DNA from 3 places in the Janthinobacterium algoris genome. Region 1 is predicted to be linked to each of the others. Evidence: predicted binding sites of a transcription regulator. Region 1 holds the regulator's gene; each other region holds the start of a gene.
The links. Region 1 encodes FliA, which starts transcription of late flagellar genes. Its sites were predicted from a motif close to CTAAAGTTTNNNNNNNNNNNGCCGNTA; they were not measured.

Region 1 (3,274 bases):
GGCGGCCGCCCGCAACAATGAAGCGCGCGGGGTGCACCTTGGCTAATTTCGATTTCGACCAGGCCGAAGGCTTGCGCCGCATGCTGGCCGGCCCGCAGCCGCGCGTGCTGACATTTTTATCGGCCACGCCGCAAGATGACAAAGGTGCCATGTTGGTCAACCTGGGCGCCTCGCTGGCCTACGGCGGCAATGATGTGCTGCTGCTCGACGCCAGTGGCGGCATCGATGGTGTCGCTGCCCGCCTGGGATTGGCGCACGGCGCCAGCCTGCGCGACGTGGCGCGCCAGCAGTGCGCCTTGAACCAGGTCATCCACCAAGTGCCGCAAGGCTTTGGCGTGGCCAGCCTGGGGGCGCGCAACCACCTGATGGACAGCATGGACTATGCGGGCGAGGAAGAACTGCGCCGCCTGGGCAAGACCTTCGAAGTGCTGGCGCGCCAGAGCGGCATCGTGCTGGTCGACGGCGTCGTGGCCGACCAGGGCGATTGCTTCCCCGTGCCGCTGATGGCCTCGTCCGACATCGTGGTGCAAGTCTCGACCAGCGCCACTTCGATCAAGGCGGCGTACTGCCTGATCAAGCGCCTGAGCCAGGAACTGGGACGCCGTCCGTTTGGCATTCTGGTCACCGGCGCTTCCGAATCCGAGGCAAAAGTGGTATACGATAATATGGCGCAGGCGGCGAGCCGCTACCTGGCCGTGAAACTGACCTCGATGGGGTCGGTGCCTGCCGATGAGTATCTGCACCGCGCGGCGCGTCTGGGCCGCAGCGTGGTCGATGCCTTTCCGCTGGCGGGAGCCTCGGTGGCGTTTCGCGGACTGGCCGAGCGGCTGGCCCGTTCGGCGGCGCCGGTGCTTGGTGGCACCTTGTACCAGACGGGGAGCCCGCACCAGTTCAGCGTCTGATTCCATCAATCAGCACACGATAGCAGTTAAAACAATAAGCAGCCTATGTACACGGTCAAAGGGAAATCGAACAAGGACTATTTGCTGACGGAGCACATTCCGCTGGTGAAGCGTCTGGCGCACCATATGAAGGCAAAATTGCCGCCTTCGGTCGAGGTCGATGACCTGATCCAGGCCGGCATGATCGGCCTGCTCGACGCCATTACCCGCTATGAAGAGACGCATGGCGCGCAGTTCGAGACGTATGCCGTGCTGCGCATCCGCGGCGCGATGCTTGACGAATTGCGCACCAGCGACTGGCTGCCGCGCAGCATGCGCCAAAACATGCGCAAGATCGAAGAGGCGATGAGTACCCTGCAGCAGCGCCTGGGCCACCCGCCGACGGAGTCGGAAGTGGCGAAACTGCTGAAAATGTCGCTGCCCGACTACCAGGAAATGCTGGGCGACGGCGGCGGCCACCAATTGCTGTACTACGAAGACTTTCATGACCCGGACGGCAATGACAGCTTCCTCGACCGCCATTGCGTGGACGAGGACAGCGACCCCTTGCGATCCTTGCTCGATACCGATTTCCGGCAATCCGTGATCGATGCCATCGACGCGCTGCCGCCACGCGAGAAAATACTCATGGGCCTGTATTACGAAGAAGAGCTGAACCTGAAGGAGATCGGCGCGGTGATGGGTGTCTCCGAATCGCGCGTCTCGCAACTGCATACCCAGGCCGTCGCGCGCCTGCGCGCAACTTTGAGGGAGCTGGCGTGGACTGGTCCAGCGTAATCGGGCTGGCGCTGGCGCTGGCGGGCCTCTTGGTCGGCCAGGCACTGGAAGGCGGCAAGATGGCCTCCCTGCTGCAGCCGGCCGCCTTTGCCATCGTCATTGTCGGCACCTTCGGCGCCGTGCTGCTGCAAACGCAGCTGCGCACTTTCGTGCGCGGCCTCGAAATGCTGCGCTGGGTCTTCCTGCCGCCGGCCGACACGCGCGCCGCACTGGCGCGTGACATCGGACAATGGAGTTTGACGGCGCGCCGCGACGGCCCGCTGGCGCTCGAGCGCCTGATGGAAAACACGGCCGACCGCTTCAACGCCAAGGGTTTGCGCATGATCGTCGACGGTATCGCCCCCGACAAGCTGCGCCAGCTGCTCGACGTGGAAATCTCCGCCTACGAGCTGGCCGAGCGCCAGGCCGTCAAGGTGTGGGAATCGGCGGCCGGCTATTCGCCCACCATCGGTATTTTGGGCGCCGTGCTGGGCCTGATCCACGTCATGGAAAACCTCACCGACCCGAGTAAATTAGGTAGCGGCATCGCCGTGGCCTTTGTCTCCACCATCTACGGCGTGGGCCTGGCCAATCTGTTGTTCCTGCCGGTGGCGAATAAACTCAAAGCCATCGTCTCGCGCCGCGTGCTGCAGTATGAAATCACGGCCGCCGTGCTGTACGACATCGCCACGGGGGACCATACGCGCATCATCGAAGAGCGCGTGGCCAGCCTGCTGCACGAGCACTGAGCATGATGCGGCGCGCGCGCAGGAAGTATGACGAGGAGCCGGACAACCAGGACCGCTGGCTGATCTCGTACGCCGACTTCATCACCTTGCTGTTCGCCTTCTTTGTTGTCATGTATGCGATTTCGCAAGTCAACGAGGGCAAGTACCGCGTCTTCCAGAACGCCATCGGCCAGGCATTCAGCCTGGAAAAGGGCGCGCCGCCCATCATCATGGAAGCGCCGCAGGCGATCCCGCTGCCCAATCCCGCCCTGAAACGCCGCACGGAAGCCATCCGCCGCGAGCGTGAACACATGACGCGTTTGGCGCAGGACCTGACGTCCACCCTGGCACCGCTGGTCAAGGAAGGTAAAGTCAGGGTGACGCAGACGAGCCGCGGCGTGAGCGTGGAAATCAATGCCAGCGTGTTGTTCGACCCGGGCGCCGCAGGGCTGACTGCCGAATCGGACCAGGCCTTGCGCGCGGTGGCCGTGCTGCTCAAGGATGATACGCACGACGTGCAGGTGGAGGGGCATACGGATGTCCAGCCGATCAGTAATTCGACCTTTGCCTCGAACTGGGAATTGTCGGCCGCGCGCGCCAGCGCCGTGGTGCGCCTGTTCATCGCCAGCGGCGTGCAAGCCTCGCGCCTGACGGCCGTGGGCCACGCCGACAACATTCCCGTGGCGCCGAACGCCACGCCGGAAGGACGCGCGCGCAACCGCAGGGTCGCCGTGACGATTTTGTCCGGCATCCCGGAAACGGTGACGGAAGTGCCGACGGCGCCCATTGCACCTGCACCTGCGCCGGCTCCCGCCAACTGAACCCCGGCGCTTGGTACAATCGCGGCCTTCTCCCTTTTTTATCTCTCGATCATGAAAAGCAGTTCCC
Region 2 (3,274 bases), on a different contig from region 1:
GCCTGCTGTTCTCCTTCTTGCTGGCCTGGTATTTTGCGCGCCCCATCCGCGACTTGCGCCAAGCGTTCGAAGCCGCTTCGCACGGTAATCTGGCGCCCCGTTTTCATGCCAGCGGCAAGCGCGGCGATGAATTGACGGACCTGGGCCGCGATTTCGACCGCATGACCGGCCGTTTGCGCAGCCTCATGGAAAGCCAGACGCGCTTGCTGCATGATGTCTCGCATGAGCTGCGCTCGCCATTGGCGCGCTTGCAGGCTGCCATCGGCCTGGCGCACCAGCAGCCGGAAAAGATGGACGCCTCGATGCAGCGCATCGAACGCGAAAGCGAACGCATGGATAAGCTGATCGGCGAACTGCTGACCCTGTCGCGGCTGGAAGCGGGCGCCGGCTCGCCCCTCAGCGAAGACGTCGACATCGCCGACCTGTTGCACGACATTATGGAAGACGCCCGCTACGAAGCGAAGGCGCGCCAGGTGAGCATAGCCCTGGCGGGCGACGCGGCCATCGCCGACGCGGCTGTCTCGGGCCGGCCAGAACTGCTGGCGCGCGCCGTGGAAAACGTGGTGCGCAATGCCGTCAAGCACAGCCCGGATGGCGGCACGGTGGAAGTGAATTTATCGCGCCTGCATGACGGCAAGCAGGATCTGCTGTGCATCGCCGTGCTGGACCGGGGGCCAGGCGTGGCCAGCGCCGACCTGGCCAACATTTTCCAGCCTTTCTTCCGCGCCATCCATACCCAGCACAGCACGGATGGGCATGGCCTGGGCCTGGCCATCGCCCAGCATGTGATCAGCGCCCACGGCGGGCGCATCGGGGCCAGCTTGCGCAGCGGTGGCGGGCTGTGCGTGGAAATGCTGCTGCCCGTCAAAACGCCAGGCTGACCTGTCGGCGAGCCTGGCGTCGGGTATTGCCGGGAACTTTGCTAAGCCTGCGTATCGATGATGCTGCCCAGAGTGGACGAAGTCGATTTAGCAGGACTCGTCGCCGTATCGGCGCTGCTGGCCGTCTGCGTATCTTGTTGCGCCGCCTGTTGCGCGGCCGCCGCTTGCAACTGAGCAATTTGCGCCTGCAAGGCCTGGATTTGCTGCGCCAGCTGCTGTTGCAGCTTTTGCGACGCGTCCGTCTGCGTGCCCTTCTGCGATTCCGTCAATTGCTTTTGCGCCGCCGTGATCTGCTTTTGCAGCGCCGCGATCTGCGAACTGCTGCCCGAACTGGCGCTACCGGCCGCGCCGACTGCGCTGCCTGAACCGATTGCCGCTACCATGATGCCTCCCGAATGTGTCGATACCAAGGTTAACGGCAGGCATGGGCGCGGATGTAGTGCCGCGGGTGTAAAGGCAGGTAAAGAGCGCGGCCGGCACGCATGCTTGCTCCTCGGCACAACAAACTGGCACACTGACGCTTCCCCAGCCAAACCCTGATCGGATCGCCATGCCCCTGCTGCCCGCCCTGCCCGACCACGTGCCCCGCCAGCGCTGCGGCGTGATCGAGTTTCCCGTCCACCACATGCGTGGCGGCACATCGACAGGCCTGGTCTTGCATGCGTCCTGCGTACCGGCCGAGCAAACGTTGCGCGAGGAATTGCTGCGCCACCTGATGGGCGTGCCACAATCCGGCCGGCTGCCGGGCAACCGGCAAATCACGGGCCTGGGACGCGGTGCGCCCACCAGCAACAAAGTCTTCCTGGTCGAGGTGGAACAGCATGCCGGCCAGCCGCGCCTGGTCAGCACCCTGGCGCAGCTGGCCGGCGAGCACGCGGATATCGACTGGAGCGTGAACTGCGGCAATATGTCGTCCGCCCTGCAACTGTGGGGCCTGGACAGCGGCGTGATCGAGGCGCTGGCCATCGGCGCGCACGATATCGATATCCGCAACACCAACACGGGCGTCATCACCACCTCGCGCATGGCGCGCGAACTCGATGGCAGCTTTACGGCCACCGGCATTCCCGGCGTGCCCGGCAGCTTCCCCCGCGTCGACCTGTTCCTGCAGCAACCCGCGGGCGCCAAGACGGGTAAATTATTACCGACAGGCAAGGCGCAAGACAAGGTGCACGGCTACGACGTCTCGTGCGTGGACGTGGCCGTGCCCATGGTCATCGCGCTAGCGAGCCAGTTCGGCAAGACGGCACAGGAAGCAATACGGAAACTGGAGGCGGACACGGCGTTCATGCAAGCCATCCGCCAGGCATGGAGCGCGGCGGGACTGCTGATGGGCTTGCGGCGGCGCGATGGCGGGTTGATGACATTGGAAGAACTGGAACGCAGCGAAACTATCCCCAAGTTCTGCATTGTGGCAGCGGCAACGGGAGAGGGAAATATTGCGGTACGCTACTTTACGCCGCAAGCGGGCCACGCCTCGCTGGCCGTCTCGGGCGGCTGCTGCCTGGCGGCGGCTTGTCTGATACCGGGCACGGTGGCGCATGCGCTGGTACGCGGCGTGCCGCCAGTCGGGCAAGCGGATGCAGAGATTGAACTGGGCATAGCAAACCCGGCCGGCATCCTGGCCACCACCATCGTGGCGCGCCAGGCTGGGGCGACGGGAAACATCGTCATCGACAGCGCGGCCTACCGGCGCAGCACGCAAATCTTGCTGCGCGGCCATGTTCCCCTGTACCAGCCGTCAGCCGCATTGAAAGCGTGGCTACTGAAGCAGTTTTAAAGCAAGACCAGGCTGGGCTGGCGCCCCGCCATGCATGGCAATCAGGTCTTGGGCAAGGTCACGCCAACTTGGCCCTGGTATTTTCCACCACGGTCCTTGTACGAGGTTTCACACACTTCATCGGACTCGAAGAACAGCACTTGCGCCACGCCTTCATTGGCGTAGATTTTCGCCGGCAATGGTGTCGTATTCGAAAACTCCAGGGTCACAAAACCTTCCCATTCCGGTTCGAACGGGGTGACGTTGACGATGATGCCGCAGCGCGCATAGGTGCTCTTGCCCAGGCAAATCGTCAATACGTTGCGGGGAATGCGGAAATACTCGACCGTGCGGGCCAGCGCGAACGAGTTCGGCGGGATGATGCAATAGCCCTTGCCCGACACATCGACGAAGTTGTTTGCGTCAAAATCCTTCGGGTCGACGATGGTAGTGTTGATGTTGGTAAACAACTTGAACTCGTCGGCGCAGCGGATGTCATAGCCATAGCTGGACGTACCGTAGGATACGATGCGGTTGCCGTCGCGTTCCTTGACCTGGCCCGGTTCGAACGGCTCGATCATGCCCGTTGCTTCCGCCATGCGGCGTATCCATTTATCGCTTTTAATCGTCATCG
Region 3 (3,274 bases), on a different contig from region 1:
GATGATCAGCTCTTCGCGCGCCATCATCTACGCCACGCCGCAAGCTGGCGAAGATTTCGCCGATGCGGCGCGTCGCGTGGCGATCGAGACGCGCGATGCGATCAATCAACACCGCGCGTCTGATGGTGTCTGACATAAGCTACTGCGCGTCGCGATTTGCGGCCGGCGATGCTCACTGTGCTATAGCACAGTTGCGCTTCTCGGCCGCAACTCTCATCCGCTCGCTACGCTTCTGTCAGGCACCGTGATGACTGTTGTTTGTCATCCATGCAAAATGCCGGGCTAGCCCGGCATTTTGCATTTAGTCTCTCTGTGGTGCGACGATCTCCGCGTAATCGTAGAGTTCGCCCAATATCTCTTCCCCCCGCTCATCGACTGATTCCGACAGCACGTCGATTTCCGTAAACAGCATTTCGATGGTGCGGGCGCCGCCGTCGCCGTCGAACAGGCGGGCGGCGCGGTGCTGTTCCCAGCGCAGGTTTTCCGCTTCGCTCAGGGTTTGCGGGAAATTGCGGGCACGGTAGCGGAACAGCAATTCTTGCAAGCGTTCGTCGGCAAACGAGGGGCGCGCCGTGGCCAGCTTGACCGGTGTATCGCGGCGCAAGGATTCGAGCAGGCGGCGGTCGTCGTTGCTGACGAAACCGTTGTACAAATCCTCATCCACATCCAACGCGACATGCGCGCCCGGGCGCTGGAACACTTCGGCCCAGATCGTATCCATGTTCGGCGCCGTGGCAGCCAGCTGGGCGTTGAGCTTCGCGGCGTCCAGATCGATGCCCCATTGCGCGGCCATGGCGGGCGACAGGGTTTTCAGATTGCCGACCAGCATGGGCGACTTGTTCAGGTGCACGCTTTTCACGGGCAGGCGGGTCATGCCTTCCGGCATGGCATCCTTGCGCGTGAACAAACGCGTGCGGATGGTGTCGGCGTCCAGAGTGAACAGTTCACGTGGGTCGTACTGACAATCCCAGACGAGGATTTCATTTTTGTTGCTCGGGTGCGTGGCCAGTGGCCAGACGATGCCCAGGCAGCCCCGTTCGGCGGGGAACATGCCGGACACGTGCAGGAAGGGCTGGCGCTCGCTGGCGGCCAGGTGCATGCCCATTTCGCTGGCGACCCTGTCCTTCTTGTGCAGCGCCAGGCAAAACTCGAACAGTTTCGGCTGCTTTTCCTTGATCAGGCGGGCCAGGGCGATGGTGGCGCGCACGTCAGACAGTGCATCGTGCGCCGCTTCGTGGACCAGGCCATTGGCCTTGCTCAGGTGTTCCAGTTTGAAGCTGGTCTGGCCATCGTCGCGCTTCGGCCATTGAATGCCTTCCGGGCGCAGCGCGTGCATCATGCGCACCACGTCGAGGATATCCCAGCGGCCGCAATGGTTTTTCCATTCGCGCGCATACGGGTCGATCAGGTTGCGCCAGAACAGGAAACGCGTGACTTCATCGTCGAAACGGATGGTGTTGTAGCCCACGCCGATGGTGCCCGGTTCCGAAAAGGCCGCTTCAATGGTGGCGGCGAACTGGTGTTCTGGCACGCCCAGCTGCAGACACTGCTGCGGCGTGATGCCCGTGATCAGGCACGATTGCGGGTCGGGCAGGAAATCATTGGCAGGCTGGCAATACAGCATGATCGGCTCGCCGATCTCGTTGAGTTCGGCATCCGTGCGGATGGCGGCGAACTGGGCCGGGCGGTCGCGGCGCGGCTGAGCGCCAAAGGTTTCGTAGTCGTGCCAAAGGAAAGTCTGGGTAGTCATTGATGGTCGTTGCTTAATTGGTTGTCTGGGCCGCTCAAAGAGTCGCTGCTACAGTTTTCTGAAAACCTGCCGATACTACACGAGAGGATGGTCATCATTGCGTTTCCCGCATGGTGGCATATATTGCCCGTTCAAGGAGGTCTATCGTGTCAATTCCCATCGCCGCAAGCGGCAATTCCACCCCTTCCGTGACTTCCGTCAGTACGGGCGTTGCCGGCAAGGACGATAAAGTCCAGCAAAAGGACGGCGTCAACACTGAAATGAGCGTGAACGACCGCAGCAAGCTGCAATTGAACGCCTCCATCATGCAGGCGTCGCTGAACGTGTCGATCGGATCGGAAAACGAGCCGCTGGCGCTGCTGTACAAGACGGCCATCACGAATATCAATGAAGCGCTGAAGGGCCAGTACGGCGAGGACGCGATCCAGAACGCCGCGTCGCAGGATAATAGTGTCGAAGCGACGGCGAGCCGCATTGTATCGCTGTCGACGGGTTTTTTTGACGCCTACAAGAAACAGAATCCCGGCATGGACGACGATACGGCGCTGACCAAGTTCATGGACACCATCAGCGGCGGCATGGAAAAAGGCTTCAAGGAAGCGCGCGATTTCCTGGAAGGCTTAAAAGTGTTGCAAGGCGATATCGCCGGCAATATCGACAAGACCTATACATTGGTGCAGAAGGGCTATGCGGATTTCATCGCCGCGCACAGCAGCAAGAAGGATGAGGCCGCCAAGCCGGATGCCGGCAAGCCGGCCGACAGCAAGGCTGCCTGAGTTACAGCGCGACTCTGTTGCGGCCCGATGCTTTTGCCCGGTAAAGGGCCGCATCGGCCGCGGCGATCAGCGCTTCGTCGTCCTGTTCGGCCGCCAGGCTGGCCACGCCGAAGGAACCCGTGATGTGCGGCAGCGCGCTGCGCATGTCGGTGAAAATGACGGCTTGCTGCATGCGCTCGCACAAGCGCTCGGCGACCCGCAGAGCCACGTTTTCGCTGGTATCGGGCAAGATCACCATCATTTCCTCGCCACCATAGCGCACGGCAAAATCCGTGGGCCGCAGGGCCGCGCCCAGCACTTGCGCGGCGATGCGCAGTGCCTGGTCGCCCGCCTGGTGGCCGTGGGTGTCGTTGAAACGCTTGAAATGGTCGAGGTCTATCATCACCAGCGATAGCGGTGAGTTGCTGGCGTGGGCGGTGACGATCATGTTCGGCAGTAAATCGGTCAGCCAGGCGCGGTTATACAAGCCCGTCAGGCTGTCGACCATCGATAGCTGGCGGTAGAACTCGCCCAGTTTCTGGCGCCGGCGCAGCAGGGCATTGGCGGCGCGGATGCGGAAGGACAGCAAGCGCAGCAGGTTGCGTGCCAGGCCGTTCGATTGCTCGATCAATTCCCAGACGACGGCCGCGTCGATCACCAGCAAGTCAGTTTCTTCCAGGGCGGAAATGGCGGCCAGGTTGCTCGCTTCATCGAGCACCGATTGTTCGCCCACGCTCTCGCCGGGCAAGACCTTGCTGACAGTGCCGTC

Region 2: the regulator FliA is predicted to act here: its motif matches at 1,295-1,321, upstream of ACQ4W7_RS04725 (FlxA-like family protein).
Region 3: the regulator FliA is predicted to act here: its motif matches at 1,799-1,825, upstream of ACQ4W7_RS17500 (DUF5610 domain-containing protein).

What each region holds. Positions count from the first base shown of each region.
Region 1 covers NZ_JBNYXZ010000001.1:287,656-290,929, forward strand. Annotated here, with positions in the region: gene flhF (flagellar biosynthesis GTPase FlhF) at 1-46, shown strand, start outside; gene ACQ4W7_RS01295 (MinD/ParA family ATP-binding protein) at 39-902, shown strand; gene ACQ4W7_RS01300 (RNA polymerase sigma factor FliA) at 948-1,679, shown strand; gene ACQ4W7_RS01305 (flagellar motor protein) at 1,661-2,407, shown strand; gene motD (flagellar motor protein MotD) at 2,413-3,207, shown strand; gene ACQ4W7_RS01315 (translation initiation factor Sui1) at 3,259-3,274, shown strand, end outside.
Region 2 covers NZ_JBNYXZ010000002.1:404,365-407,638, forward strand. Annotated here, with positions in the region: gene ACQ4W7_RS04720 (sensor histidine kinase) at 1-881, shown strand, start outside; gene ACQ4W7_RS04725 (FlxA-like family protein) at 923-1,264, opposite strand; gene ACQ4W7_RS04730 (PrpF domain-containing protein) at 1,432-2,661, shown strand; gene dcd (dCTP deaminase) at 2,703-3,272, opposite strand.
Region 3 covers NZ_JBNYXZ010000011.1:122,748-126,021, forward strand. Annotated here, with positions in the region: gene pyrF (orotidine-5'-phosphate decarboxylase) at 1-133, shown strand, start outside; gene sbcB (exodeoxyribonuclease I) at 302-1,750, opposite strand; gene ACQ4W7_RS17500 (DUF5610 domain-containing protein) at 1,897-2,526, shown strand; gene ACQ4W7_RS17505 (GGDEF domain-containing protein) at 2,528-3,274, opposite strand, start outside.